Regions from separate parts of the Marinomonas sp. 63XJN7_7_ISO-PGPR-S23-202 genome, predicted to be linked through region 4. Evidence: predicted binding sites of a transcription regulator. Region 4 holds the regulator's gene; each other region holds the start of a gene.
The links. Region 4 encodes sigma-54, which starts transcription at its own class of promoters, with help from an activator protein. Its sites were predicted from a motif close to TGGCACNNNNNTTGCTNT; they were not measured.
Positions count from the first base shown of each region.

Region 1: the regulator sigma-54 is predicted to act here: its motif matches at 2,903-2,920, upstream of AC0VYG_RS15415 (P-II family nitrogen regulator).
Region 2: the regulator sigma-54 is predicted to act here: its motif matches at 3,744-3,761, upstream of glnT (type III glutamate--ammonia ligase).
Region 3: the regulator sigma-54 is predicted to act here: its motif matches at 4,663-4,680, upstream of AC0VYG_RS18895 (circularly permuted type 2 ATP-grasp protein).

Region 1 is NZ_CM149677.1:3,318,505-3,326,352, reverse strand. It holds gene hpxO (FAD-dependent urate hydroxylase HpxO) at 1-1,044, shown strand, start outside; gene AC0VYG_RS15420 (ammonium transporter) at 1,130-2,437, opposite strand; gene AC0VYG_RS15415 (P-II family nitrogen regulator) at 2,495-2,833, opposite strand; gene AC0VYG_RS15410 (FAD:protein FMN transferase) at 3,414-4,484, opposite strand; gene AC0VYG_RS15405 (MarC family protein) at 4,620-5,243, opposite strand; gene AC0VYG_RS15400 (hypothetical protein) at 5,482-5,769, shown strand; gene AC0VYG_RS15395 (cytochrome b) at 5,841-6,347, opposite strand; gene rluF (23S rRNA pseudouridine(2604) synthase RluF) at 6,592-7,617, shown strand; gene AC0VYG_RS15385 (GNAT family N-acetyltransferase) at 7,618-7,848, shown strand, end outside.
Region 2 is NZ_CM149677.1:3,567,944-3,575,791, reverse strand. It holds gene AC0VYG_RS16540 (efflux RND transporter periplasmic adaptor subunit) at 1-319, shown strand, start outside; gene AC0VYG_RS16535 (efflux RND transporter permease subunit) at 319-3,387, shown strand; gene glnT (type III glutamate--ammonia ligase) at 3,948-5,282, shown strand; gene AC0VYG_RS16525 (class II glutamine amidotransferase) at 5,325-6,224, shown strand; gene AC0VYG_RS16520 (GltB/FmdC/FwdC-like GXGXG domain-containing protein) at 6,243-6,926, shown strand; gene AC0VYG_RS16515 (FMN-binding glutamate synthase family protein) at 6,946-7,848, shown strand, end outside.
Region 3 is NZ_CM149677.1:4,066,679-4,074,526, reverse strand. It holds gene AC0VYG_RS18905 (transglutaminase family protein) at 1-2,083, opposite strand, end outside; gene AC0VYG_RS18900 (alpha-E domain-containing protein) at 2,080-3,024, opposite strand; gene AC0VYG_RS18895 (circularly permuted type 2 ATP-grasp protein) at 3,027-4,484, opposite strand; gene AC0VYG_RS18890 (FAD-dependent monooxygenase) at 4,818-6,029, shown strand; gene AC0VYG_RS18885 (Na+/H+ antiporter NhaC family protein) at 6,319-7,662, shown strand; gene AC0VYG_RS18880 (DMT family transporter) at 7,763-7,848, shown strand, end outside.
Region 4 is NZ_CM149677.1:2,891,922-2,899,769, forward strand. It holds gene AC0VYG_RS13430 (calcium/sodium antiporter) at 1-659, shown strand, start outside; gene lptC (LPS export ABC transporter periplasmic protein LptC) at 659-1,225, shown strand; gene lptA (lipopolysaccharide transport periplasmic protein LptA) at 1,209-1,739, shown strand; gene lptB (LPS export ABC transporter ATP-binding protein) at 1,740-2,465, shown strand; gene AC0VYG_RS13450 (RNA polymerase factor sigma-54) at 2,553-4,052, shown strand; gene AC0VYG_RS13455 (PTS sugar transporter subunit IIA) at 4,070-4,522, shown strand; gene AC0VYG_RS13460 (HPr family phosphocarrier protein) at 4,549-4,818, shown strand; gene mgtE (magnesium transporter) at 4,827-6,179, shown strand; gene yjgA (ribosome biogenesis factor YjgA) at 6,186-6,719, shown strand; gene AC0VYG_RS13475 (carbon-nitrogen hydrolase family protein) at 6,839-7,678, opposite strand; gene AC0VYG_RS13480 (YhdP family protein) at 7,675-7,848, opposite strand, start outside.

The DNA.
Region 1 (7,848 bases), 430 kb from region 4:
GTTGGGGCGGCCATTTCAGTCTGGTCTAACGGGGTGAAGTGTATGAATCATTTAGGGATGGGGCATATTATGGATGACCTTGGTGGGCCTATGCGGGCAATGGCATACCAAGATGGCAAGTCTGGCGCGACCATGACTCAGTTTAGCCTCGTGCCCTTGATTGAGGCAGTGGGAGAGCGGCCTTGCCCTGTTGCACGAGCTGGATTGCAAGCGCAGATGATTGATCACTGGGGAAGAGACAAGGTCCAGTTTGCGAAACGACTAGAGCGTGTCGAACAAACCAATACGGGTGTGGTTGCTCATTTTACCGATGGTAGTATTGCTCAAGGGGACTTTATGATTGCTGCTGATGGCGCGCATTCCGTCGCACGCTCCCATGTCCTTGGCTATCAAGCTCAGCGACGTTACGCGGGATATGTTAATTGGAATGGTTTGGTGACGGCAGATGAAGAAATAGCACCATTAGAGCAATGGACGACCTTCGTTGGAGATGGAAAGCGCGTGTCAGTGATGCCTATTGCTGGCGGTCAGTTTTACTTTTTCTTTGATGTGCCGTTACCTCTTGGCTTACCAGAAGACCGTGCGACAGTGAAAGAGAATCTAAAGACCTACTTTGAAGGCTGGGCGGATCCAGTCCAACTCTTGATTGAACGGATTGATCCTGAAACGACAAACCGTATTGAAATCCACGATATTGAACCTTTTAGTAGTTTTGTTAAAGGTCGTGTTGCTTTGTTGGGGGATTCTGCTCATTCCACTACGCCAGACATTGGGCAAGGTGGTTGTTCTGCAATGGAAGATGCCGTCGTCCTAGGGCAGTGTTTTGCCAAAACAAAAGAAGTCAAAGAGGCGTTGTTACAGTATCAAAGCTTGCGCCATGAAAGAGCCAAAGACTTGGTATTAAAGGCGCGTAAGCGTTGTGATGTGACCCATGGAAAAGACATGTTGGTGACACAAGCTTGGTATGATGAATTAAGACAAGAGACAGGTGAAAACATTATAGCCGGTCTTAAGGACACTATTTTAGGTGGCCCTCTAGGTTAAATTCACTTTTTAGAAATCACTGAGTAGCTGAGTCAAAAGAAAAAGGGCGCTTTTGTAAGCGCCCTTGATGTATTTAAGACAGTGATTATTCGTATAGTTGTTCGCCATGTAAAGACGTATCAAGGCCTTCGGTTTCTTCTTCTTCGGAGACGCGGATGCCCATAACCATATCAATCGCTTTAATGATGATAAAGGTCATAATTGCATCGTAAACAATGGTAAAGCCGACCCCTTTTGCTTGAATAATGAATTGGCTAAGGATACTGCCGTGCGCATTATCATTAAGGCCAGCACCGCCGAATATAGCCGCTGAGAACACCCCTGTTAACAGTGCACCAATAATGCCACCTACCGCATGAACACCAAAAGCGTCCAATGAGTCATCATAACCAAGCATTTTTTTCAGGTAGACAGAAGCCCAGAACGTGCCAAGACCAGCTGCGATACCGATTGCGAACGCACCGATTGGTCCAACAAAGCCAGATGCAGGGGTAATGGCAACGAGACCAGCAACCGCTCCTGAACTCATACCAAGAAGAGTTGGTTTGCCGCGAGCTGCCCATTCAACAAACATCCAAGCCATTGCAGCAACCCCTGTTGCAATTTGCGTCACGGCCATCGCCATGCCCGCTGTACCATCTGCCGCTAACTCAGAACCGGCGTTGAAACCAAACCAGCCTACCCAAAGAAGAGATGCCCCAACCATGGTATAGACAAGGTTAACGGGAGGCATTGCTGTTTTTCCATAGCCTTTACGTTTACCAAGTACTAGCGCGGCCACTAAGCCTGCAACCCCTGCATTAATGTGTACAACGGTGCCGCCAGCAAAATCTTGCACGCCGTCGCCACCGAGCCAACCGCCACCCCAAACCATATGGGCAATAGGTGAGTAAACTAACAAAGACCACAGTCCCATAAACCATAGCATGGCAGAGAACTTCATCCGTTCCACAACGGCACCAATAATCAATGCTGGTGTAATGATTGCGAAAGTCATTTGAAAGGTCATGAATACTGATTCAGGAATAGAGCCGCTCAGTGATTTATAGCTCATGCCATTTAGAAACAGTGCACTTAGGTTACCAATAAATGCGCCGTCACCTTTAAAAGCAAGTGAGTAACCTGCAACGGACCAAATAATGGTAATTAAGCATGTGATCGCAAAAGTCGCGGCGGCAACAGATAATAGGTTTTTACGGCGTACCATACCGCCATAGAAAAGGGCAACACCGGGAATGGTCATCAGTAGCACCAGCGCTGTCGATGCCATCATCCATGAGGTATTTCCGCTATCCAGGCTAGGTGTATCGGCCATTGCTTGGGAGGGAATCATCCATAGAGTGAGTAGAGGTAAAGCTCCACCTATGGTTGTTATTAATCTTTTAATATTCATCAATATTGCCTCTGTTTTAGCTATATTTATGGTAGGGAGTAATATGGGGGCTCTTTATTAAAGAGCATCTGAGTCGGTTTCTCCGGTACGAATCCGAATAGCCTGCTCAAGTGTCAGTACAAAAATTTTGCCGTCGCCAATTTTGCCTGTATTGGCTGATTGACAGATAACATCCATAGCCTTTTCAACTAATGCATCATCTAAGGCGACCTCAATTTTTACTTTTGGCAGAAAATCGACGACATATTCGGCACCACGATATAATTCTGTGTGTCCTTTTTGTCGTCCAAAACCTTTGACTTCTGTTACGGTAATACCGCGAACGCCTATTTCGGAGAGTCCCTCACGAACTTCATCAAGTTTAAATGGCTTGATGATAGCGATAAGCAATTTCATATGTGCCTCCTGAGATTTCTTTTTCTAAACGCAACAAAGAAATGTTTTTTTATGTGACTAATAATCCCTATAGCAGACACCGTGCCATATGTGCTTTTTGCATGAAAATTAAAGCAAATATTGATGTTTTCTAGTGAGAAGAAAGATGAAACGTTTCAAAATAGAGCTGTTTTCTTTGTTTGTGCTCACATAAAGAGCATTTTAAAGATGGCTAATGCTCTTTATTGGTGCGAATATTTTGATCTATTGTCATTATTTTGTCTATTTTAAGTAAAATATAAGAAAATATGAATATTCGTTCATTTTCGCTTTGTCGGTTTTTCTAGACCGTTGATTGACGTAAGGATTGGTGTTTAAGAGAGGCTGTCTTTTTCGTTCATTTGTTCTTTTTAAATATTACTGCGCAGTGAGACCAATCTTATCGGCATAAAATTGATGTTATCGACAATAGCGCTGACGCCTGTAGCTGCTTTTTCTGATTAGACTAAATGCCAGATGGAGGTATCTTTTGTAAGAATGGTTTGGTTATGAAGAGAAGTTGAGTAAATTCGCTTACTCAACTTCTTATTGTGACGCAGGGTTATTTGTCGAATTTGACGCGTTTACTAGAAGATAAGGCTTCGCTCTCGGAGTTTACAAATTTGCCATGTTTATGTTCGATAAAGAATACTTCGAGATGTTGTTGCTTGGCTATTTTAGCCCCTTTGACAGGACCAAGACATAGCATCGTGGTTGCCCAAGCATCGCTGATTCTTGGATCTGTACCGAAAACAGAGGCAGAAACCAAATCGTGAGTAACAGGGCGGCCAGTGCTTGGATTCAGAATATGAGAGTACTCTACCCCTTTATCGTCAAAATAGTGGTTGTATGTTCCGGATGTATCTAGTGTGACGCCTTTTTCATCTTCAATGGTGACGATCTTATACACTTTTTGTGAACCATCTTTTTCTTTGATGGGGCGCTGAATAGCGATGCGCCATTTTTTACCATCTGGTTTGTGTCCTTTGATTTTCATGTCCCCACCAAACTCAACGAGATAGTTATTGATTCCTTTGGATTCAAGTATCTTACTCAGTTTTCCTATGGTGTAGCCTTCGCCCATGGAGGAGAAGTCCAATTGGACTAACGGGTTTGTCTTGCGAATAAGTTTATCTTTTTCATCCACTTGGATTTTATCCATTCCCATATCCGCTTTTGTTGCCGCTATTTCTGCGTCCGTTGGTACATGAAGGGTGTCTTTTTTAAAGCCCCATAAATCAAATAGAGGGCCGATGGTTGGGTCATAACAACCTTCTGACTTTTTATTGATGTCTTTGGCGATATTAATCAAATCAATAAAATCTTGGGAAGCTGGCTGCCACTTTGTCGATGTACTGGAGTTGAATTTGGAAATGTAGGAGTCTGGTCGATAAGTCGATAATTCTTTATCGATTTGTGCCAAGGTAGTATTGAAAGAAGATTCCACCTCATCAGTTGGTACCTTCTTCTTCGACCAAAAGGTGATATGGTAAGTGGTACCTTGGGCATAGCCCTCAATGTGTTGTTCTTGTGGTGGTTTGCTGCAGCCAGTTAGCAAACTGGCGGCGAAAATAATGGCGGTTAACCCAATAATAGAGGGGCACTTTGAACGATGTAGAGTTGAAGTTTGCATGAAGTTCTGTCCACAGAAAATTGGAACAGGCAGTTTACCAGTCAGCGCAATGTAACTCTAGGGATATTGGGGAGTGATCATAAAGATACAAATCAGTCCCCCCTTGTAGCCTAATGCTTGGTGCTGCTGGTATTTTTAGCTAATGTGGATTGCTACGTTTATTCCTGTGACGAGCATTTGCACCCCGATAACGGCAAGAATCAGCCCCATTAAGCGAGTGATCATAGTCAGTCCGCTTTGACTGACTAAAGAGAGTATTTTTGAGCTGAAAATAAAGCAGAAAAAGGTAATAAAACACAGAGCAAGAAAGACTGACACGGTAATAACGATTTCTTGCCAGCCACCAGCGGCAGAATAATTCATGGCGGTTGCGATGGTGCCCGGGCCTGCAAGCAGAGGCACCGCTAAAGGGGAAACTGCCTCGTCTGATTCGTTCGAGTCGTCATTATCTTCCGGGCTGTGGAGTTTTGAACTTTCCCCATGAAGCATTTGATAGCCCACCAAAAAGATCAAACACCCACCTGTTATTCTCAAGGCGGGTAAGGTAATGCCAAACAAATGAAAAAGGGCTTTTCCTAAAACAGAAAAGACTAAAATGATTAAGAACGTCAACAGTATTGCTTTTTTGGCGACTTTGAGTTGCTCAGACTTGCTTTTATGGCCTGTTAAGCCTGCAAAAACAACCGTATTAGCAACCGGATTCATAATGGCAAAAAAAGCCATAAACACAGTCAAGGCATGTTCTAACAAAGGGTTCATTTGGGCTCGCTTTTAGATCCGTGTTATAAGGTTCAATTCGCTATGGCGTCGAATATAGCAAGTATTTTCTAGTAATTTGACGGTCAGGTCTACTTTTAATGATGGTTAGTTAAGGTTCTTTTTATTCCCCTTGGCGCATTTATTTCTTTATGGTGTGGGCATTAGTGCTACTCTTGGTTTGCGAACGGCATTTTTATCATGTTGTTAAGGTCTGGGTTGATAAAAAGGGAAGCTAAAAATGAATGTAGAGAAAGCAAAAAAGCGCATCGCCAAACGAGTAAAAATGGGCTTTAAAGGTTACCCAAAACTCACCTTAGCGTACTTTGGCACATCGGCAGATCAGGCGAATGAGGTTGTTGCTATGTTGATTTTAGAGGATGGTGAGCCTGCTCAAGAACAGCGCTTTTCTAGCAAAGGAAATGTGCGTGAAGATGAATTTATTCAGTCTGCGTTAGTAAAAATCATTGAACGCACAGAGGCTAAAAGTGTGCTAGAAGTACAGGGGACATCTATTTTGCCACATTAAGCAAAGATTCAGGCAATGTTTAAGATTACCTGAATCGCAGTATTAAGTGGATTGCCTATTTTTGGCTAGAGTTAAGAGCGTCCTAACATGCGAAGAAGGAGCCCGTCCTTTAATACATATTGATGAAATAGAGCAGCCAGTGCATGGAGGAGAATTAAGCTCATCATGATGTTCATGGTAATTTCATGTATATCCCCCAAAAAATGAATTTTTAGGTACCAAGAGGCAGCACCAAACGCGGGTACTAAGAACATCAGCCAGTATAGAGCGATGTGTACCCAGTGGGATATCTTGTCTAAGGTTTCACTACCTGTACTTTTTTGTTCTGGCATTTTGCTGAACAACCTCACGAAAACGCGTATAACCATTAATCCGAGTATGGCTAAGCCCACGTATATATGAAAATCTCCCACCCAGTTTGGAGTGCTGGCTGCGTCTTCGATATGCTGGCGCAGCATATGCCCCATCCCATCACTAACAAAATAATTCGCGACGATCAAAACCGCTATGGCCCAATGCAGAAAAATTTGTGCCATGTTGTAGGTGGGGGGATGTGGTAATGGGGTCTTAGACGACATACGATTTTCCTCTTAATCTAATAATAGCTGAATATTAGCAATCAAAGTGTGAAAAAAAAATTGGGAACGTCGTCCGCCTTAACGTCGTTCGGCCTTCTACTAAGTCGCGCGTGCTTATTGTATTTCCTATATACTGTTCGTGTATGTTTACTAAGAATATAGATCGGTTTTTATCTATTTGCGACTGGTTAATGGTTCTGATCATTTCTTAGTATTTTTAATCACAAGACACTAAGATATTTTTATGCTGAACACGTCAACAACTCGTTTGAATAAGTACATTAGCGAAAGTGGTATCTGCTCCAGACGTGATGCAGACCGCTTTATTGAGCAGGGGAATGTGTTTATCAATGGCAAGCGGGCGAAAGTGGGAGATCAAGTTGCTCCTGGTGATACCGTCAGAGTCAATGGGCAATTGATAGAACCAAAAGATGCCGAAGATTTTGTGCTTATCGCATTAAATAAGCCGGTTGGTATCGTCAGCACGACGGAAAGTACAGAGCGCGATAATATTGTCGATTTTGTTGGCCATGGCGTGCGAATTTTTCCTATTGGTCGCTTGGATAAAGAGTCGCAAGGTCTGATTTTTTTGACCAATAATGGGGACTTGGTTAACAAGGTGCTTCGCGCTGGAAATAATCACGAAAAAGAGTATTTAGTGACGGTCAATAAGCCGATTACGGAGTCCTTTATTAGCGGTATGGCCAATGGTGTCCCAATATTGGGGACGATGACGAAAAAGTGTCAGGTATCTAAGGAAGCGAATAACGTTTTTCGTATTACGTTAGTGCAAGGACTGAATCGTCAAATTCGTCGTATGGCCGAGCATTTTGGTTATGAGGTGATCAAGCTTGAGCGTATCCGCATTATGCATATTGATCTAAAAGGCTTACCTGTTGGCGAATGGCGAGATTTTACCGCAAAAGAAATAGACCGTTTGTTTAAGGCCATTGAGGGATCTTCATCCGAGTCCAATACGACATCTAAAAAAGCCCACAAAGCTAAACTCTCCTCGGGAGAGCGTCCATCGGTTAAGAAAAAGCCGAACGCCGCATCGGGTAAAAACACGCCGGGAAATCGTCATAAGCCCGCAGGAAAGGGGTCGTCTAAAGGGGCAGGACGAACACCTATTGATAAACCTAACAAACCAGGAAAGGGGGCACCGAATAGCGGGAAGCCAGCAAAAGGAGGTAGATCCCCTGTCGCTGGAAAGTCTCGGCCAGCAAAGCGCTCACCGAGACCGACGAAAGCCAACAAAGGGAGTAGATAGATGGTGGTCGAACATGATGAAAAGACACTTTTGATTCGTTTGGCTCGCCTAAATGAGGCAATTAGTCTGGCTGATTGTGCGCACCTTTCCTATAAGAAATATGTTGAGCAACTTGGTCAGCGGCCAGCCCCCATGCTGGAAGACTATATTCAGATTATCCAACAGCATCAGGTTTGGGTGGCTGAATATCATCATGAGGTAGTGGGTTTTGTTGTACTCAAACAAACGGAA
Region 2 (7,848 bases), 680 kb from region 4:
TCGAGTTCGTATTAAGTTAATGACCTTTCCAAAAGAAATGGTGTTGGGCGCTATTGTGAAAGGCTCGATTCGTCTTCGTGAAGCCAATATTATTCAATTACCAGCATTAGCGCTAACGCGCCAAGGCAAGCAGCCTGCTGTGTATATTTATGATCCGTCAACCCAGTCCGTTCACTTGCAGCCGGTAACCATTGCGCGCTACAGCAATAACAGTATTTTTGTGTCCAAAGGCTTGTCGACTGGAATGCGTGTTGTGGTGGCGGGCGTATCGACATTGCGTCCTGGCATGAAAGTCACCCTGTTTAAGGATGAGAACTGATGTCTGACCCACGCAAGCGTTTTAACTTATCCGAATGGGCTTTAAATAATCAACAAATGGTCAGTTTTTTGATGATGGTTGTGGTCGTCATGGGCGTGCTCAGCTATATCAATCTGCCCCGTAATGAGGACCCTTCTTTCACGATCAAAAAAGCTGTGGTGTCGACCGTATGGCCGGGTGCGTCAGTGAAAGATACCACGCAATTTGTTACTGATGTGGTGGAAAAGAAACTGCAAGAAGTTCCATATTTGGATTATTTAAAAAGCTACACTCGGGAAGGTGAGTCCGTTGTCTTTGTGAATCTTCGGGATAATACACCGCCTAAAATGGTGCCAGAGATTTGGTATCAGGTTCGTAAAAAAATGAAGGATTTATCCCCTAGTTTGCCAGCGGGGGCCAGTGAACCTGCCGTGGATGATGAGTTTGATGATACCTATGGAACCATCTATGGGTTTACCGGAAAAGGTTTTACTGAGCGCGAACTGCGGGATGTGGTGGACCGTATTCGGGATCGGCTGTTGAGTGTGGCAGACGTGAGTAAAATAAAGGTGCTGGGGGCGCAAGATGAGCAAATTAATATTGCCTTTTCGCCTGAAAAATTAGCGGGTTTAGGGTTAAGTCTTAAGCAAGTGACGACCATGCTACAACAGCAAAATGCCATTGTTCCTGCTGGGGTGATTCGTACAGGAAGTGAGCGTATTGATTTGCAAGTGTCGGGGGCCTTTAAGTCCGAAAAAAGTTTGCAAAATATTGTGTTGCATATCGATGGGCATTTTGTGCCGTTAACGCAAATTGCCACCATTCATCGAGTGTTAAAAACACCGCCGGAACCCGAGTTTCGAGTGAATGGGCAGCCTGCCATAGGGCTGGCCATTTCCATGTCGAAAACAGGCAACATGTTGGATTTTGGTCAGCGGCTCGACCAAGAAATGGATAAGGTCAAGTGGCTTTTACCCCATGGTATGCATGTCTTTACAGTGGCTAATCAATCTAAGGTGGTAAAAGGGGCGGTGAACGGTTTCGTCAAAGTGCTGGTGGAAGCCATTGTGATTGTGTTGGCGGTCTCGTTTATTTCTCTAGGTATGAGAGCAGGCTTAGTGGTCGCCTTTTCTATTCCCATCGTGTTGGCGATGACCTTTGTTGGCATGGAAATCGTTGGTATTGGACTGCAACGTATTTCCTTGGGGGCTTTGATTATTGCATTAGGTTTATTAGTCGATGATGCGATGATTACTGTTGAGACCATGGTTTCCCGGTTGGAACAAGGTTGGCAACGCAAAGAGGCCGCAGTGTACGCGTTTAAGAGTACGGCTTTTCCAATGTTAACGGGTACGCTGGTGATGGTGTCAGGCTTTATTCCAGTGGGTTTTGCCGCCTCCAGTGCGGGTGAGTACTGTTATTCCTTGTTTGTCGTGGTGTTGATTTCTTTGTCGAGTTCTTGGATCGTGGCGATTTTATTCTCACCTTTGTTAGGCGTTTGGCTCTTGCCACGAACACTGGTTTCTCACAAAGATAAGGTCAGCTTCCACTCAAGGATGTTTAGTCGTTTGTTATCTTATTCACTCTCTAAGCCTAAGAGTGTGATTATGCTTGCCTGTGTTTTGCTTGGTCTGTCCATTGTCGGGATGGGCCAGTTGAAGTCGGTTTTTTTTCCATCATCAGATCGTCCCGAATTGCTGGTGGATTTGACTTTGCCGCAAAACGCCACGCAAAGTGCCACCCGAGAAAAAGTCATAGCGCTTGAAAAATGGCTTAAGACACAGCCAAACGTGGCGCATTTTTCCTCCTATGTTGGCTCCGGAGCGGTACGCTTTTATTTGCCGATGGATGTCTTGCTCAGTCATGAGAATGTGGCCGAACTGGTGGTTGTGGCGAAGTCTACTGACGTTCGAGATAGGCTAAGTGCTGATATCAAGCGTTATTTGAATCAGCATGATTCGGATATTGTCAGTCGTGTAGCGCCCTTAGAGCTTGGTCCACCAGTGGGTTGGCCTGTGCGTTATCGTATTATGGGCCCAGATTTGGATAAGGTGCGTTCATTGGCAACGGATTTAGCCGTGTTAATAGGAAAAGATCCGCAGACGCGTGATATTAATTTGACCAGCGGTGAGCCAGAACGTCGCATCGCCATTGATATTAATCAAACTCAAGCTCGGGCGGTGGGGCTAAGTTCTGAACAAGTGGCCAATACACTGGCTAATATCTTCTCTGGCCATGTGATTACTTCGCTTCGTGATCATAACCGTATGGTAAATGTGGTGGTGCAAGGCAATAAAGAAGCTAAGGAAAATGTATCCACCATCAGTAACTTGCAAATACCCATAAGCAATGGACAAACGGTGCCACTAAGACAGATTGCCACCATTCAATATGGCATAACCGATCCCATTGTGTGGCGCTGGAATCGAGAGCCGTATATTAGCGTGCAATTAGATGCGGCGTCGGGCGAGTTGCCGCAAGCCTTGTCCAATGAGTTGGCTCCCATCGTTCAGCAGTTTACGGATAAATTGCCACCGGGCTATCAGTTAAAAGAAGCGGGAGCCGTTGCTGAGTCAAGTAAGGGAAACCGGTCAGTCTATGACGTATTGCCAGTGACCATTTTATGCATGCTGACATTATTAATGATTCAGTTACGTCGCTTTTCACGGATGTTATTGGCTTTATTTATCGCGCCTTTTGGCTTAATCGGGGTCGTGATCGCCATGTTGCCAACAGGCACCCCCATGGGATTCGTCGCTTTACTGGGGATTATCGCTCTGTTTGGTATGATCATTCGCAATGCGATTATTTTAATTTCTGAGGTGGATCGCAATGTTCAAGAAGGTGTATCCATTCACGAGGCCATTACGCGAGGGGCGATACATCGCTCCCGTCCTATTTTATTGACGGCTTGTGCGGCGATTTTAGGGATGGTGCCGATTTCCCGAGAAGTCTTTTGGCAGCCAATGGCGTATGCCATTATCGGTGGATTATTGATTGCGACCCTCATTACCTTATTGGTGCTGCCTGCGGCGTTAAAACTTGTTATGCAGTGGGAAAGTGCACGCCGGGGCGACAATGCGCTTTAGTAAATAATAAAACGCTCTCTTAAGGGGGACTCTTTAGTGGCAGTGGCACGGCTTCTGCCACTAAAGATTTGTTTTTATCTTTATGCATGATAAAGGAGCGTCGCTTAATTTTGTAATAGGTTTGCGTCTTGCCTGTATAGCCGTCTTCCTCAAGCTTTTATTTTGGTGAAACCTCTCTTGTTTGAATCATTCCGCCCTTATTTAGGGCATTGTCGTGTCTAGATGGTGCGCTTTTCTCATCGCTGTTGGCCTTCCTACCTCTTACTAATGGGTCTCTTTACTCTTTATGTGATTTTTAGATCATAAAAATCATTACCTTACACTGATAAGAAAAAAAATTCCTAAAAATCAAATTTTGGCAAACATGTTGCTTTCCCATAAGGAAATAAAAATTCCCTTTGAGAATATTATGGGTTTTTTTATTCGGTGTTATCTACTCTAGCAAGATTGATAAAGGTTATTACTAACAGCATTAGTGAGACTTTTGGATAGTTTGCTTTGGTTGTTTGATTCACCAATGAGAACACACATTACGTTCACCATAAGTTAGGAGATCAGCAATGCAATCAGATGCAGTAGAAGACTTTCTTAAAGACAATAATATTAAATATATTTTAGCGCAGTTTGTGGATATTCATGGTGTGGCAAAAACAAAATCTGTGCCGGCAAAGAATATTTTTGATGTCGTTGAGAAGGGGGCTGGCTTTGCGGGTTTTGCCGTTAGTGGTCTTGCTATGGCGCCTCATGGGCCTGATTTTATGGCGCGTGGCGACCTATCTACTTTGAGTATCGTTCCATGGCAGCCTGGCTATGCAAGATTAGTCTGTGACGGTTATGTTAATAATGAGCCACATTTATATTGTTCACGAGTCGCTTTAAAAAACCATCTTAAACGCTTAGAAGACAAGGGCTGGACCTTGAATACCGGGCTTGAACCAGAGTTTTATTTGTTCAAGAAAGGGGAGCAAGGAGAGCTGCTTCCCGTTGATCAATCCGATACGCTTGCTAAGCCCTGTTATGACTATAAAGGACTTTCTCGTTCTCGTGAGTTCTTAGAACGTTTGGTGGAGACCTTACAAGCCGTTAATTTTGATGTTTATCAAATTGATCATGAGGATGCCAATGGCCAGTTTGAAATCAATTACACCTATGGCGATGCATTAGAGTCTGCTGACCGATTTACTTTCGTTCGTATGGCGGCCGGTGAAATAGCGAATGATATGGGGATGATTTGTTCCTTTATGCCGAAACCTGCTCCAGATAAAACAGGTAATGGTATGCATTTCCATTTATCTATCACTGATGAGTCGGGTAAGAATTTATTCAACGATGACAGTGATACTAATGGCATGGGCCTTTCAAAATTAGCTTATCACTTTACAGCAGGCATTCTGGCACACGCTAAAGCGATTTGTGCTTTTGCCGCCCCGACAGCTAACTCCTATAAGCGTTTAGTGGTTGGCGGTAATAGTTCAGGTGCCACTTGGGCGCCAGCCTATGTTTGCTACGGCGACAATAACCGTTCAGCGCTAGTTCGTGTGCCCTATGGCCGCTTAGAATTCCGTCTACCTGACTCAGGTTGTAATCCTTACCTTGTTCATTCTGCCTTAATTGCTGCGGGCCTCGATGGAGTTGAGCGTGAACTGGATCCTGGTGAGCCCATGAACATCAACCTTTATGACCTATCTTTGGAAGAAATCCTCGCTAAAAATATTTCTATTCTTCCTCAATCTCTTGGTGATGCGCTGGATGAGTTAGAAAAAGACACCGTTTTCGTTGACGCCATGGGCAAAGATCTTGTCGCGGAATTCCTTAAAGTGAAGCGTGCTGAGTGGAATGAGTATTCGCGCCAAGTTTCCTCTTGGGAAGTCGAAAAATATGCCGAGTTCTTTTAATTATCCAGTGCTAAGTTTTAAAAATATATTGAGGTTTCTACTATGTGTGGAATTGTTGGGCTTTATTTAAAAAACGATAAATTTGAAAAAAAATTGGGTGAGTTATTTGAGCCAATGCTGATTTCAATGACAGATCGTGGTCCAGATAGTGCGGGTTTTGCCATTTATGGTGATGAGGTTGGCGAGAATTGGGTCAAGTTAACATTAAGACACCCTGATGAGGCCTTTAGCTGGGAAACGCTGAGTGACAAGCTATCAGTGTCATTAGGTTGCGAAGTCAAATGGATGCAAAACGCGAATGTCGCTGTGTTAAAAATTAACTCGGATGAAAGGTCTGCCCGTAGCACCTTGAATGAACTGTATCCCGATGTATTGATTTTGAGCGCGGGCTCCTCTATCGAAATTCTAAAAGAAGTTGGGTTGCCTGAAAACATCGCGTCGAAATTTAACCTAAGTGGAATGCAGGGCAGTCATATCATTGGTCATACGCGTATGGCAACAGAGTCTGCAGTCACCATGGAAGGTAGCCATCCTTTTTCGACAGGTTCTGATTTATGTCTTGTCCATAATGGTTCGTTATCAAACCACAATCGACTGCGCGATAAACTCAAACGAGAAGGCATTACGTTTGAAACGGAAAACGATTCCGAAGTGGCAGCTGGTTATTTGACGTGGCGTCTTAAGCAAGGCGATACACTGAAAGAAGCCTTGGAAAATGCGCTGAAAGATCTTGATGGCTTTTTTACGTTTACGATTGGCACTAAAGACGGTTTTGCTGTTATGCGTGATCCTATTGCTTGTAAGCCAGCAGTACTTGCTGAAACCGATGATTACGTTGCAATGGCATCAGAGTATCAAGCTTTGGTTACTTTACCAGGTATCGAAAACGCGAAAGTTTGGGAACCGGAGCCTGCGACTTTCTACATTTGGGAACGTAAATAGTTTTGGGAGAATTGGGAAATGATGACTGTTGATTTAGCGGCTCAATCTGTACGAGATTTAAATAAAGCCTTACATGAGTGCAAAGATAATTTAACGGAAAAAGAATGGATAGTGACAAACCCTAAAGGCAATCACAACATTGCGGTTGGGTTGGATGCGGATATCTCGGTCGATGTTCACGGGCATGCAGGTTACTTCTGCGCGGGTATGAATAAAACGGCCAACATTACGGTTCATGGCAATGCTGGCCAAGGTGTTGCCGAGAATATGATGTCCGGTGTTGTGCGTATCAAGGGCGATGCATCTCAAGCCGCTGGGGCAACGGCCCACGGTGGACTGTTGGTTATTGAAGGTAATGCGGGGGCTCGTTGTGGTATTTCGATGAAAGGTGTCGATATTGTGGTGAAAGGCAATATTGGTCATATGAGCTGCTTTATGGGGCAGTCTGGATCACTTGTGGTGTGTGGCGATGCCGGTGAAGCGCTCGGTGATTCCTTGTATGAAGTCCATATTTATGTGAAAGGGACAGTGAAGTCTCTTGGGGCAGACTGCATCGAAAAAGAAATGCGTAGCGAACATATTGCGGAGTTGAAAGGCTTATTGGAGAAAGCGGGCGTTGATGAAAATCCGCTTGATTTCAAACGTTATGGATCGGCTCGTCAGCTTTACACCTTCAAAGTTGACAATGCATCGGCTTACTAATTTTTGAGAGATTTTTATTATGAGCAATGACACAAATAACAACCCTAGCTTAAAAGAGTCCGCCACCTTTGATCGCGCCACAATGGCTGAAATTCGCCGTGCGGCCAATACAGGCATTTACGATATTCGTGGTTTTGGGGCAAAACGTAAGGTGCCTCATTTTGATGATCTTTTGTTTTTGGGAGCGAGTATGTCTCGCTACCCTTTAGAGGGGTATCGTGAGACCTGTAACACCTCGGTTATTTTGGGTGATCGCTTTGCAAAGAAACCCATTACGTTAGATATACCCGTGACCATCGCGGGGATGAGCTTTGGTGCTTTATCGGCGAATGCAAAAGAGGCATTAGGACGAGGGGCTTCGATAGTTGGTACATCGACAACCACGGGCGATGGCGGTATGACACCGGAAGAGCGTGGTCAATCCAGTAAATTGGTTTATCAGTATCTGCCTTCTCGTTATGGCATGAACCCAGACGATCTACGCAAAGCGGATGCGATTGAAGTGGTTTTAGGACAAGGCGCTAAACCGGGTGGTGGCGGTATGCTACTTGGACAAAAAATTACTGATCGGGTGGCAAGCATGCGCAACCTCCCCAAGGGGATTGATCAGCGCTCGGCTTGCCGTCATCCCGATTGGACTGGTCCTGATGACCTTGCTATTAAGATCCAAGAATTACGAGAAATTACCGACTGGGAAGTCCCTATTTACATTAAAGTGGGGGCTACACGCACTTATTATGATGTGAAATTAGCGGTTAAGGCGGGTGCGGACGTGATTGTTGTGGATGGCATGCAAGGGGGGACTGCTGCTACGCAAGACGTTTTTATCGAACATGTTGGTATTCCAACCATGGCGGCCATTCCTCAAGCGGTTCAAGCGTTACAAGAAATGGGCATGCATCGTAAAGTGCAGCTTATTGTT
Region 3 (7,848 bases), 1.2 Mb from region 4:
GGTAGGCTTGGTGGTAGAGTGTTTCCGTATTGTGAACCAATTCTTGCCAGCTGGCGGCGGGATGAATGTTCACCTCGATGACGCCCGGGTCAGGGGTGATCAAGAATTTTTGCAAGCGTGGATCTTTGGGCGGTTCATACCCTTCAATAACGACAGGTAAGTCCAGTGTTTTGGCAACCGCTTCAATGTGCTCAAGTACCTCGACAAAATGTTCTAGATGGGTCATAGGAGGCATGAATACATGCAAGCGACCATTGCGCGGTTCAAGACACAGTGTGGTACGAATCACATTTTTCAGTGTTTTTTCAACAGTGGACGGTTCTATTGTAGACGCCAGTTGCACTGGCTTTTTAGCAAAATGTTGTTTGGCAACACTGTCTAATACGGGGTTCTCTTTTTTGTTTGCTAGCGGTTGGCGAGGGTCAAATGGGTCTCGTTCTGGAATACGATCTTCTTCTGCCTGAGCTGGTAAGGCATTCAGGGGAAGTCGGTAACCCATTGGGCTATCACCTGGAATGAGGGTGATCACATCGCTACGCATTGGCCAGCGTGAGCTGTTCCAGCGGTTGTTATGGGCATCGAATTCGAGCGGCAGAATATAACCTGTTACGGTGCTTAATCCTCGGCTGAGTAGTTTTGCCAGACGGCGGCGCTCTAGGTCGTCTTTTAAGTCTGCTTTGGTGGGGTCGGCGTCCGCAGGAAGGGATTGCTCCATCCACAAATAGTAGAGTGTGTCCTCATAGGTGCTTTGTAGGTACTGGGTGTCCAACGCGAGCTTATCGCACAGTAACTCGCCAAATGCCTGTGCGTCGGCGATAGTGTGCTTATAATCTTTATCGACTCTGGCAAGGTATTTTGGGTCGCCCCATAGGGGCTCACCATCGGTGCGCCAAAAGCACCCAAGGGCCCACCGTGGCACCTCTTCTCCGGGATACCATTTGCCTTGTCCATAATGGAGTAAGCCATTTGCCCCGAACTCTTGTTTCATTCTGAGTAATAGATCTTTTGCTAACTTAAGCTTTTCTGCGCCCAGCGCTCCCGTGTTCCATTGTTCTGAGTCCATATCATCAATGGAAACGAAGGTTGGCTCGCCGCCCATGGTGAGACGAACGTCGCCATTTTCCAGTTCTTTATCGACCGCATAACCAAGGGCTTTTATGGTCTCCCATTCCCCTTCCGCGTAGGGTTTGGTGACGCGGGGGTCTTCGTGAATACGTGTGACAATATTGCTGTAGCTGAATTCACACTCACATTCATCAATAAACCCAGTGATGGGAGCCGCAGAAGCGGGTTCAGGGGTACAGGCCAAGGGGATATGTCCTTCACCCGCAAATAAGCCTGATGTTGGGTCCAGTCCCACCCAGCCAGCACCGGGTAGATAGACTTCACACCAGGCATGTAAGTCAGTGAAATCCTCTTCAGGGCCGGAGGGGCCGTCAAGTGCTTTGACATCGGCAGTGAGCTGTACCAAGTAGCCAGAAGCGAAGCGAGCAGCAAGTCCAAGGCTGCGCAGGATTTGTACAAGTAACCAAGATGTGTCGCGGCATGAGCCTTTTTTTAAGGTGAGTGTTTCTTCACAGGTCTGTACACCTGGTTCGAGACGAATACCGTAACCTATATCACTGGCTAAGCGGCTGTTTATGGCGACCAAAAAGTCGTTAATCGGGGTGCTTTTTTGGTCTACTGTAGAAAGCCACTTGTCCAATAAAGGACAGGATTCGGTGACTTGCAAATAGGGTTCTAATTCGCGTTTTAGCGATTTTTCATAGGCAAAAGGGTATTCTTCAGCATAGCTTTCCACGAAAAAGTCAAACGGGTTGATGACCGTCATGTCGGCAATCACTTCAACCATAAATTCCAGTTTATTGGTCTTTTCGGGAAAGACGAGCCGAGTTTGAAAGTTACCAAAAGGGTCTTGCTGTATGTTTATAAAATGGGTTTCAGGGAGGACTTTTAACGAATAGTCATGAATTTTTGTACGTGAATGTGCCGCAGGGCGCAAGCGTAATACATGGGGTGACACAGTGATAAATCGGTCAAATTCGTAGGTCGTTTTGTGTTGTATTGCGACTCTAATGGTCATGCAGCGTCTCCTTGCCGAAAATGAAACCAGTTCTCGGTAATCTGGTAGTTTATTTCGATAAGATCTAACTGAAAGTCATTAAGGTAGTCATGAAACTTTTCATCCAAATCTTCTGAGCGTTCTATTGGGTATTCGTAGTCGTAAAGCTTATCTACCCTAGCCGTAATGGGGCCGGAGCGGGGCAGTTTAGAGGCCGCTTCACGAATCTGCTCAAGGCAGTAAGACAGTGTTCGTGGAAAAAACGAGTCACGCAGTAAAAAAGTCACGGCTTTGGCTCCATTGATTGAGGTGCGCACTGTGCGGCGATAATCCAAATACGCACTTTGCGACTTCAGTACTTTAGCCCATACTACTTGGCCTAGTCGCACGCTTTCTTCTGCTTCGGATTGCAGCATTAAAGAGACCGCCGCATCGATAATACGCGTATTCATGTCGGCACGCTCTAAATAACGTCCCATGATGAGAAATTGCCAGCCAGAATCCCGAGTCATCGTACCTGCAAGTAGGCCGATGATTTTTTGGCAGCCTTCAATAACGGTGTTGAGAAAGTCGTGACGGCCAGAACGGTTGATGCCCTGCTTGATATTTTGACGGGCATACAAATCCAGCTCGTTGATCAGTTCCCACATTTCTTCGGGCACCACATCACGGGTGGTGCGAATATTTTCTCGAACCATTTTCAGTGACGAGAGCATGGAGCTTGTGTTGGTGTCGTCGGCCAATAAAAATTTTACGACGTTGCGCTCGTCTTTTACTTTATAGCGTTGTTCGAACTGTTCAGTACCGCTGTTGATTTCGATGAGATTATACCAAGAAATTTTGATGTCTCTTGGTAAGTCATAAAGGAGTTCATCGTATACTCTGACTAGGCGGGCCGTGTTTTCTGCACGTTCTAAGTAACGAGCGGCCCAAAATAAACGTTCTGCGACTCTTGATAACATAATTAGCGCCTCTTTGTTTCGACGATCCAAGTATCTTTACTACCACCACCTTGTGACGAATTGACGACCAAAGAGCCTTTTTTCATGGCGACTCGGGTCAGTCCACCTGTGGTTACATAGCTGTTTTTGCTTTGCAAAACAAAGGGACGTAAATCCAGGTGGCGTGGTTCTAAACTGCCTTTGGATATTAATGTGGGTGAAGTAGACAGTTTCAGTGTTGGTTGAGCAATGTAATTGCGAGGATTGGCCTCTATTAGTTCAGCAAACATGGCTTGATCTTTTTTAGTGGAATGTGGTCCAACCAACATCCCATAGCCGCCAGACTCGTTGGCGGGTTTGACAACCAAACTGTCCAAATTTGCTAACACATAAGCCCGTTGTTCTGGGTCTTCGCACAAAAAAGTCTCAACGTTTTTAAGAATAGGCTCTTCTTTTAGATAGTAGCGGATGATGTCTGGCACATAGGCATAGACGACTTTGTCGTCTGCCACCCCAGCTCCTGGGGCGTTTGCTAAAGCCACATTGCCTTTTCTCCAAGCTCGCATCAAGCCTGGAACCCCTAGTACGGAATCTGGATTGAAGGCTTCGGGGTCTAGGAATAAATCATCAATACGACGGTAAATAACGTCGACTAATGCTGGGCCATTAATGGTTTTCATATAGACACAGTCGTTCTGATGATCGACGTATAAATCGCTACCTTCTACTAATTCTACTCCCATCTGTTGGGCTAAAAAGGCATGCTCGAAATAGGCTGAATTGTAGATGCCTGGTGTCATGACGACGATTTCTGGATCTTCTATGTCTCTAGGCGATAAGGCCGCCAAGGTATCGAACAATTGGGATGTATAAGAATCAATTGGCAGAATGCTGTCGTTTTCAAACAGTTCAGGAAGGACGCGTTTAGTAATAGCGCGGTTTTCGATCATGTAGGAGACGCCAGAAGGGACGCGTAAATTGTCTTCTAGAACGTAGAACTCGCCGTCTTCAGCACGCACTAAATCGGTACCGCAAATATGGGCCCATACTCCATAAGCAGGTGAGACACCAATGCATTCAGGGCGAAAATTTTTGGAGTCTTTGATGATGTGCTCTGGAATGATGCCGTCTTTAATAACATGCTGATCATGGTAAAGGTCATCGATGAACAAGTTAAGCGCTTTGAGTCGTTGCTTTAAGCCGGCTTCTGCAACGCGCCAGTCTTTGGCGGCTATGGTTCGTGGCACGATATCGAAGGGCCAAGCTCGGTCGATGTTGCCTTCTTCGGTGTAAACGGTAAAGCTGATGCCCATTTCTTGTATGGTGGCTTCGGCCATCAGTTTTCTCTTTTCAAGCTCTTCTTCTGATAAACTATCTAGATAGCCCAGCAGTTGCTTGGCGGGGGGTCTGGGCTTGCCTTTACTATCAATTAATTCGTCAAAAAAGCCATTTGACTGATACTGGCTACTCAAATTATCCATCTAAACCTCGTTCTTTCGTTAATCTGGGGAAAAACTGCTTCAAGCAAATATGATCCTATGTACTGTACGTACTAAATTGGTCGTGACCCCCATAAGTGGTTGTTATTGTTATTAGGCAAATAGAGTAGAATTATTGCCCCTATTAGTGACATTAGTCGTTAATCAGTACAAAAGAAATACAGCAAAGATCACGCCATGAACAATGTTATTTAACAATAAATAAGTAATTTATTGTTATTGGTTCACTAATAAGTGACAAAGCGCAACTAATTAACCTGTAAATTGTTTATCATTTTTACGAGCGATTCTATTAATGACTGTAAGGATTGGTTTGTGAGCGAAATCAAAAACGTGGCGGTTGCCGGGGCAGGTATTGGCGGTTTGAGTGTTGCTTTGGGGCTTGCTCAGCAAGGCGTGAACGTAACGGTATTTGAACAGGCCAGTGTATTAGGTGAAGTGGGTGCAGGCTTGCAAATGAGTCCAAATGCGATGAAAGTACTGCGCCAATTTGGCTTAGAAGAGGCTCTTCGACCGTACGCCTTTGAACCGAAGCAAGCCACTATTCGTCATTTCAAATCGGGGGAATACTATTTAAAAGCTCCTTTAGGCCAGGCAGCCATTGATCGTTATGGCGCACCTTATTGGCATTTGCATCGTGCCGATTTACACCGTGTTCTGGTAGAAGCCTGTCAGACAGCAGGGGTGACGATACGGTTAGGGGCTACAGTCACGGGATACCAAAAGTCAGATCAGGACAACTCCGTTGTTTTATGTTTTCTGGATGGCAGTCAATATGATACAGATTTAGTTATCGGGGCTGATGGCATTCGTTCGGTGATTCGCGAACAAATGCTGGGTAAGCAAGCGCCTGATTTTATGGGGCAAGTGGCTTGGCGTGGGGTAGTGCCTGTCGCGAGTCTAAAAGCGACTAACATTCAGCCTGATGCCTGTGTCTGGGCTGGGCCTGGGCGTCATTTGGTGACGTATTACTTGCGAGGCGGAGAATGGGTGAACTTTGTTGCGGTGGAAGAGCGTGGTGGATGGCAATCAGAGTCGTGGCGCGAAGAAGGGGATATTAATGAACTGCGTTCTGCTTTTGCTGGTTGGCACCCTGAAGTAACTGGACTTTTGGCTGCCGCTGACAACACATTTTTGTGGGCATTAAATGGACGTAGTAGCTTACGGACTTGGTATCAGGGAAGGGTGGTATTACTTGGCGATGCATGCCATCCGATGTTGCCGTTTATGGCGCAAGGTGCGGCTATGGCGATTGAGGATGCGTATGTGTTAGTTGCCTCTTTGATGAGTAAGTCGTTACCCGACGCCCTTGCTTCTTATGAAATTCTTCGTAAACCTAGAGCCACTCGTATTCAGAATATGTCTAAAGACAATACAGGCTTGTATCATATGCACGGTGGCTTATTTGGGCCGATGAAGCTAAACGCAGTCAAAGTGGCGTCGCAACTTGCTCCGGGGGTGATTCAAGGTAAGTTGGATCCGGTTTATGGCTATGATGTCGTCAAGGCGGTTGCTGCTTGGTGTTGATGATTAGTGGCGGCTTACCAATTGAAAAAGTAAGCGGTATTAGGTACTACCCATAGAAACGCACCTATTGGTTTAAGAAGCTCAGCAATCCGCTGGGCTTTTTTTGTTTTTTTTAATTCCTTTTTTGTATAAGTGATGAATTTAATTGATTGTTTTGTTATAAATAGCGACTTCATCTCGTTAGTGGTTAATCTCATCCATACCATGGATTATTAGATGCTATTAGCGATTATCTTTCCCGCGATTATCAATCACAGGGATTCATCTCTATTTGGAATAGATCGATCACATGACTTCTAGATCTCCTTTGGCACTTTTACCTTTAGTGCTGTTTCTTGTTTTGTTCGTTGGCAGTGGACTTTGGTATCAAACTCAAGGTGTGGACTTTGCCTTTTATCAAATATCCGCCCCTGTTGCGATTTTGCCCGCCATTGTTTTGGCGATTGTTTTAGCCAAGGGCCCATTAAATAAGCGTATTGACACTTTTATTAGTGGAGTGGGAGACAACACCATCATTACCATGGTGTTGATCTATCTGCTGGCTGGCGCCTTTGCTAGTGTTGCCAAAGCCGTTGGCGGTGTCGACGCGACGGTTAACTTTGGTTTAAGTGTTGTCCCGCCTGCTTTTGTCTTGCCAGGCTTATTTATCATTACCGCGTTTGTGGCAACGTCAATGGGAACCTCCATGGGAACCATTGCGGCTATTGGGCCAATTGCCATTGGTGTGGCGAATGCGACGGATTTGTCCTTACTGCTGACGGTTGGTACGGTCATTGGTGGTGCCATGTTTGGTGACAATCTATCGATCATTTCGGATACCACTATTGCCGCCACCCGGACGCAAGGGTGTGATATGCGTGATAAGTTCCGGATGAACTTTAAAATCGCTTTACCAGCGGCTTTGATCACTTTGGTGTTGTTGTATTTTCAAAGTGAGGTGGCGAATATTGGTCAAGTAAAAGACTATGCATTGATCAAGGTGCTGCCCTATGTGGTTGTCTTAACTTTGGCGGTACTGGGTGTCAATGTTATGTTGGTGTTGTTTAGTGGCATTGTATTGGCTGGGGGGATTGGGCTAACAATGTTACCGGATTTCACAGTCGCGACTTGGTCCAAAGAGATTTACAGTGGTTATACTGGTATGCAGGAGATTCTGATTCTCTCTTTGCTGATTGGTGGCATGGGTGCGCTTATGAAAGCCCAAGGTGGTTTGGATTGGCTGGTGAGCATAATTGAGAAGATTGTTCGTGTATTTGGTGCTAAGCCTGGGTCAACTCGAGCGGGAGAGTTTAGCATCAGTGCGTCGGTTGCATTGACGAATTTATGTACAGCGAATAATACCGTCTCTATTTTGATTAATGGCTCAGTCGCCAAAGATATTGCCACACGATACAACGTGGATGCACGCCGCAGTGCGAGTCTTTTGGATATTTTTTCCTGTGTGGCTCAGGGGCTATTGCCGTATGGCGCCCAGATTTTGCTGGCATCGTCTCTTGCCAAAGTGTCGCCTTTATCCCTCATTGGTTATGTGCAATATAACTGGCTTTTGGCGGTGGCTGCGATAGTATCGATAGCCATTGCGTGGCCTAATATAAAGAAAAAGAATGGCTTGCCTCTATCGTATGTGAAATAAATAGCGAGTAGACTAGGCGCCCTAGAATTTGAGTGAAAAACCACCATTAATGGTGGTTTTTGACGTTGTTTAGGGTGTTATATCTTTCTAAAAAGGCGATATGGTGAAGCAAGGGGTGCATTTTAAGGCTGAGCTGATTTTGATCCTAGTGACTATTTTAGCAGGTTTTGGCTGGATTTTTTCTAA
Region 4 (7,848 bases):
GTAAGGAGGTCCCCCTTGTTTTAACCATCACCCTGGTTACTGGCTGGTTACTTCATGATGGTACCTTAAGTTTTTCAGACGGTATCGTATTAGTTTTCATGTTTATTATCATGATGATCGTCATGCTAAAAGGCAGCAAAAACCTTGAAGAGCAACTTTCCAGTGAGCTCCCCGAGGATGATGGCAGCCCTGTCGGCAAATCCCTATGCATTTCACTTGTCAGTCTAGTGGTTCTGATAGGCAGCTCGAAACTGCTTGTTTGGGGAGCCATCGGTATTGCTTCCGCTCTTGGTGTCAGCGACATGGTGATTGGTTTAACTATCGTGGCCGTCGGCACCAGCCTACCTGAGCTAGCTGCATCAATCAGTAGTGTACGTAAAGGCCATCATGATATCGCCATTGGCAACATCTTAGGTTCAAATATGTTCAACTTGGCGACAGTGTTACCACTGCCCGCGTTAATCGCACCAGGCGTGATTGATCAAACCACATCGGGACGAGATTTCTATTGGGTTCTAGGTTTAACGGTTGCCTTGTCCTTACTCATCTATGGATTTGCCAAAACCAAAAACCAAAGCATTCCTCGCTGGATAGCCATTCCCTTACTCGTTTCGTACGCTGTCTATATTTTCTTCGTTAGCACAGGGGATTCTGTCTAATGATCAAAGCAAGCCACAAAAAACTACTACTGGGGGCTGGCGGCATTGCGATCGTTACTCTTTTTTTCTGGGCTGGCTCATCTGATAATAAAAATTTGCTTCAAACCGACAATCTGAGTAGCACCCCCGATTACTTCATTACAAAAATACACGCCACAGAATTTGACCAAGATGGCAAACTGATAGAAACCTTAACCGCAGATAGAGCTCTACATTACAACAAAGGTGCAAGGACACTTCTCGAAAACCCAAAGGTAAAAAGAGTTGAAAAAACGGGGAACTGGGAAGCACAAGGAAAAAAAGGGATAATTGAAGATGGCAGTAGTGATATTCTACTAACTGATGATGCATCAGCCGTAAAACATTACGTAGACTCACCAGACATCACACTAACAGCGGACAATATTCGTTATTTAGATAAACAGCAGTCACTTACGAGTACAGGAAATGCAAAAATATACTCAACACAAGGCGAAACATCTGCCGATGTCATTGTCACTTATATCAACACAGAAGAAGTTAAAATGACAGGATCTGTAAGAGGACAGTATGAAGCAACACATTAAGGTATGTACTTTCTTAGCCGGCTTATTCGTAAGCCAATGGGTACTAGCGCTTCCAGATGATACAAGCAAACCATTAAATATACAGTCCAATCAAGCCCATTTTGATCAAAAAACAGGCGAAGCCGTCTATACAGGTGACGTATTTGTAAAACAAGGTTCGATTGAAATTCAAGCCCAGTATCTGAAAGTCATCACCAATCCTAAGACGCGTAAATTCACCGAACTCATTGCAACGGGCCACCCTGCCAAATTTAGCCAACAAATCGATTGGCAAGGTAATATGATGATTAGTCGTGGTAATAAAGTCATCTATAAAACCGCTCAGTCCAAAGTGGAAATTTTTGGGGACGGCTACTTAAACAGAATGGATGACAAAATCACCGCCGACCATATTGTCTACTACATCAAAAATGGCACCTTCAGCGCCGAGAAAGAAGGATCAGGCCGAGTTTCCATGACGCTACAGCCACAAACCGAAAAAAAACAAGCATCACCACAGAAAAAAGAGAAGTAAATGGCCGTTTTAGAAGCAAAAAATCTCGCAAAAAGTTATAAAAAACGCCAAGTGGTTAAAGATGTTTCCCTCTCTGTCGAATCAGGCCAGGCGGTTGGCTTACTCGGACCGAATGGCGCGGGTAAAACAACCTGTTTTTATATGATCGTTGGCATGGTCACCAATGACGCCGGCGGCATCTTTATCGATGGCCAGGACATCACCAAATATGCCATGCATACCCGTGCTCAAAAAGGCATAGGCTATCTCCCGCAAGAAGCGTCTATTTTTAGAAAAATGTCGGTAGAAGACAACATTTACGCCATTCTTGAAACACGAAAAGAGCTTAATAGAGCCCAAAGAAAAGAGCGATTAGAAAGCTTATTAAAAGAATTTCATGTTACTCACATTCGCTCTAACTTGGGTATGGCGCTGTCTGGGGGGGAGCGTCGCCGAGTTGAAATCGCCCGGGCACTCGCGATGAACCCCAAGTTCATATTACTTGACGAGCCATTCGCTGGTGTGGATCCTATTTCAGTGGGCGATATAAAGCTCATTATCAGGCATTTACAAGAAAGTGGTATTGGTGTGTTAATTACCGACCACAACGTCAGAGAAACTCTCGACATCTGTGATAAAGCCTACATTGTTGGTAATGGACACATCATCGCATCAGGGGATGCCGATACCGTTATCAACAACGAACAAGTGAAAAAAGTCTACTTAGGTGACGACTTCCGCTTATAACCTCTTATTTTTGCAACTCAAAGGGAGTAACATGCATAACTTGTTCCATCTTTCTTACTTTCAACTTAACGATAAAAGAGTTGCTCTATGAAGCAGTCTTTACAATTAAAGCTTGGTCAACAACTGACCATGACGCCACAGTTGCAGCAAGCCATTCGTTTACTGCAGCTTTCAACGTTGGATCTTAAACAGGAGATCCATGAATTTTTAGAGTCTAATCCGCTACTGGAAATTGATGATGAGGAATACACTTCTAGTGATGCCCCATCAGCATTGAAAGAACGCGATAGTGATAGCGACAACACACACGCGTCTGAAAAAAAGGTTGAGTCAAACAGCAGCGAAGAAGCAAAGGTCGAATCAGAATGGACCGATAGTATTCCAGAAGAGCTATCCATTGACAGCGATTGGGACGATACCTACCAAAATTCAGCAGCGTCTGTCAGCCACTCCAACAGCTATGAAAATGATGGGGATTTTGAAAGTCGTAACGCACCAGAAGAAAGCATTCAAGACCATTTAATTTGGCAGCTCAACCTCACCCACATGTCAGATAGGGATATTGAGATTGCTTACGCCATCATTGAGTGTGTTCAGTCCGATGGGTATTTAAGCATTTCCCCAGATGAAATTTGGGAGTCATTGACCTCTGAACTTGAAGACCTTGAGCTTGATGAGGTCATTGCGGTTCAACACCGCTTACAACGTTTTGATCCCGTTGGTGTATGCTCTATTGATCTGCGTGATTGCTTGTTAGTTCAATTAGAACTGTTCCGCGAGCACCCTTTGTATAAGAGCACCTATAATTTAGTAGACAACTATCTCCCTCTGCTTGGTAATCGAGATTTCACTCAATTAAGCCGAAAAACAAAACTAAAGGAAGAATCGCTCAAAGAAGTGATTGAACTGATCCAGCAACTTAATCCTCGACCAGGGTCCATCATTGACACGGACGATACCGATTATGTTATCCCCGATGTGTCTGTACGAAAACGCAATAACGTCTGGCAAGTTGAACTGAATAATGACGCTCTGCCACCGGTTAAGATAAACGAAACCTACTCCGCCATGGCAGCAACAGCTTCCACATCAGAAGATGTCACGTACATCAAAAACTCCTTGCAAGAAGCAAAATGGTTCATGAAAAGCTTGCAAAGCCGCAATGAAACTTTACTAAAAGTCACTAGTTGCATTGTGAATCGACAGATCGACTTCTTCGAACTCGGTGAAGAAGCTATGAAACCTATGGTGCTTCATGATGTCGCAGAAGAGGTCGGCATGCATGAGTCTACTATTTCTCGAGTAACCACACAGAAATACATGCATACTCCTAAAGGCATTTTTGAGCTGAAATATTTTTTCTCCAGTCATGTCAATACCGCTTCTGGAGGGGAATGTTCTTCGACCGCTATTCGAGCTATGATTAAGAAGCTCGTTAGCGAAGAACCAGCCAAAAAACCGCTTAGTGACAACAAACTAGCCAGTATTTTAGCGGAACAAGGTATTCAGGTTGCTAGGCGAACTGTAGCAAAATATCGTGAGGCGATGAATATTCCGCCTTCCAATGAACGCAAACGACTCATCTAATACGGATACATTTCTTTATGCCTTTGAAATCTATATTAAAAGCTGAACTCGTTATCGCCAAACAAGATATTATCAGCAAGAAACGCGTACTAGAAAGTATTGCTGAAGTTGCATCAAACCGGTTACATTGCGACAACGAAGCAGTTTATGATGCATTACTAGGACGTGAAAAACTTGGCAGTACTGGCATAGGCAATGGCATTGCCATCCCCCATTGCCGTTTGGAGAGTGCCAACCACACAGCTCTAGTTGTCATGTCATTGCAATCCGCCATTAATTTCGACTCCGTGGACAAGAAAAATGTGGATTTAATTTTTGCTTTGATTGTGCCGCCAAGCGAATGCGACAACCATTTATCGACCCTATCAGAAATTGCCGAGCTGGCGCAATCTACCGAAAAACTCAATAAATTAAGAGCGGCCGAGACCAATCAAGCCCTTCTTACTGAGTTAGAATCATTATTGAATTAGATTTAATCTTAATTAAGGAAAAAGGTATGTTGGAAGAGTCTGTCACCATTATCAACAAACTTGGCCTTCATGCACGAGCCGCAGGAAAACTAGTCGAAACCACTTCTCGCTTTTCTTGCGATGTTACCATCGAGAAAGACGGGCGTAATGTCGATGGTAAAAGCATTATGGCAATGATGATGCTAGCTGCTGGCAAGGGCACGGACATCACCATTAAAACCAATGGTGAAGATGAAGAAGATGCCATCAAGGCCATTATTGCATTAATCAATGATCGCTTTGGGGAAGATGAATAAGGACAACAATGCCAGATAAAAATACACTCGCCCACCTACAAACGGTCACAGAGTCTTTAGAGTCTGGCGCCACATTACAAACGCGCTATTTATTAAATGGCGCTTTACCCGCACAAGATGTTGCTAGCCTTTTAGAATCCTCTCCCCCTAAAGAACGTAAGCAGCTTTGGGAACTCATTGAAGACAAAAACCAAGGCGAGGTTCTTCAATACCTAAACGAAGACATACGCCTACAGTTTCTAGAGAATATGAGCACCCAGCGGGTGGTTGCCGTATCTGAACACTTTGAAAGCGATGATTTAGCCGACTTACTGCAACACCTGCCAGACAAGGTGGTAAGTGAAGTCCTCTTATCCATGCCTCCTCAGGACAGACTAAGAGTTGAGGCCTTATTAAGCTACTCGGAAGACTCCGCCGGTGGCTTAATGAACACAGACACCATTACCATTCGCCCTAACGTCACCTTGGACAGAGTATTTCGTTACCTTCGACAATATAAACAAATTCCTGACATGACAGATAGCCTGTTAGTTGTCAGCCGCTCAAACCGACTTTTGGGAACGCTTCCCTTAGCCAAACTCCTAGTCTGTGATACAAAAACCACTGTACGAGACATTATGGAGACAGACCACACCGCCATCCACTCAGACACATCCGTAAGCGAAGTCGCCCAAGTGTTTGAAAAAATGGATTTGGTCTCCGCCCCCGTTATTGATCGCAGTACGGGAAAGCTACTTGGGCGTATTACCATTGATGACGTGGTCGATGTTATTCGGGATGAAGCCGAACACTCCATGCTCAGTATGGCCGGTTTGGAAGACGACGAAGACACTTTCTCGCCAATCATGAAAACCACTCGCCGTCGTGCTGTTTGGTTAGGAATCAACTTAATCACCGCCTTTATTGCCTCGTACGTCATCGGTCTTTTTCAACACACTCTCAACCAAGTTGTTGCGCTGGCCGTTTTAATGCCCATTGTTGCCAGCATGGGAGGCATCGCCGGCTCTCAAGTTCTTACTTTGGTCATACGCGGGATCGCCTTGGATCAGATTGGCTCTGCCAATATGCGTTGGTTACTAAACAGGGAACTGATTGTTGGTTTACTCAATGGTCTTCTTTGGTCAACCGTTATTGCCATACTGACAGCAGTTTGGTTTGACAACCTCAAGATTGCCTATATCATTGCGGGGGCGACCATCATCAACCTTTTGATTGCCGCTCTTACTGGAACTCTTTTACCAATTTTCTTAAAAAAACTTGGTATCGACCCCGCCTTAGCGGCCAGTGTTATTTTGACTACCGTGACCGATGTAGTCGGCTTTTTAGCCTTCCTTGGTCTCGCCACCATTTTTTTAGTATAGGTTCCCATGACTGACTTTGATCAATTTAATGAAGACGACATCCCTAAGAGTAAAACGCAGATCAAACGCGAAATGGAAGCCCTGCAAGAAGTCGGTAAGAAACTGTTAGCACTGAGCAAAAATCAGCAAAAAAAAGTTGTGATGTCAGAAACACTCAGAGATGCCCTTGCCGAAGCTGATCGCATCAAGCAACGAGAAGCGATGAGAAGACACTTACAATACATAGGCAAGGTAATGCGTACCGAAGACCATGAAGCAATTGCCAAGCAAGTTGCCATGTTTGATACAACCTCAGCTGCCTATAACAAATTATTCCACCAACTGGAAATAAAACGCGACGAATTGATCGGTGAGCATAGCAAAGAAGTGCTATCACAATACCTAGAAGATCATCCAGGATTAGAAGACATCCAACTGCTGAGACAGCTTATTCGCCAGTCTCAAAAAGAGGTATCCGAAGATGGCAAAACCACCAACCGCAAAAAGCTGTTCCGCTTTCTTCGTGATGTTGAAGAAAAGAAACTTGGACTAAAAGAGTAACCTCCCTCTTTGTTAGCTTACTTTACTAACCTGACAGATTGTCATCAACATCATCGCTTAAAGCAAGATAAAGGCTCTCTTGAGCCTTTATCAATTATTATGAACTCAATACTATTTGCTTAGCTTGTAAAGCGTCGGTGCTCTAAACAGGGCATTTTAGTACGACATGTCTGTAGACTGCTTTTGTCTATCTCTCCCACAAAATACCCTGGCTCTTCTTGCAACTGTTTCAACATCTCACCATTTGGAGAATATAAAACACTGTGCCCATAGGTTTGACGCGTCTGAGTATGCCAACCACATTGATTCACCCCCATAACAAAGCACTGATTTTCAATGGCCCTGGCTGCCAGAAGAGTATCCCAATGGGCCTTACCAGTCACGTAGGTGAAAGCGGCTGGAACAAGTATAAGCTCCGCGCCTTCTTTGGATAGCCGTCTAAAAAGTTCAGGAAAGCGTACGTCATAACAGATGGTCAGCCCTACTTTAAAACCATCGACTTCAAATATTTTGACTTCCAAGTCTCCAGGCTCGATGTAATCGGACTCGCGGTAAGACCCTGCTTTATCGTCCACAGACACATCAAACAGATGAATCTTATCGTAGCGCTGTACCAATTCACCATTGGGGTCAAAGACCATACAAGACTGACGCACACGCTGATTAGCAACAAGCTCTCCCCCCTCATTGACAAGACTAGGATGAGAGCCAACCACTAAATACACCCCATAATTGCGGGCCCATTCAGCCACCTCTCTCAACAACATTCCTTGATCATCAGATTCGGCAAGGACACGCATACCTTTGCCATTGAACAAAAAAACATTCTCAGGCAGCACGATAACTCTTGCGTCATCAGCTGCGGCTTTGACGACCCATTTCTTAACCTCTTGCAGATTTTCGTTAAAATCTGCCCCACTGGTTAGCTGAATCGCCGCAATACGAAGGGTTTCCGTCATCTATTCGATCCTTTTTTAAATTTGTGGACAATTGGCGTAAGAGTAGGATTACCAAACGGCCCTTGAACCTTATACTGAACGCTGGTCACTTTGGAAATTTGATCACCTATCAACTTATCGGTTAAATATAGCAACCCAGCGATCTGAGGAGTCGACCAGATCAATCCAGC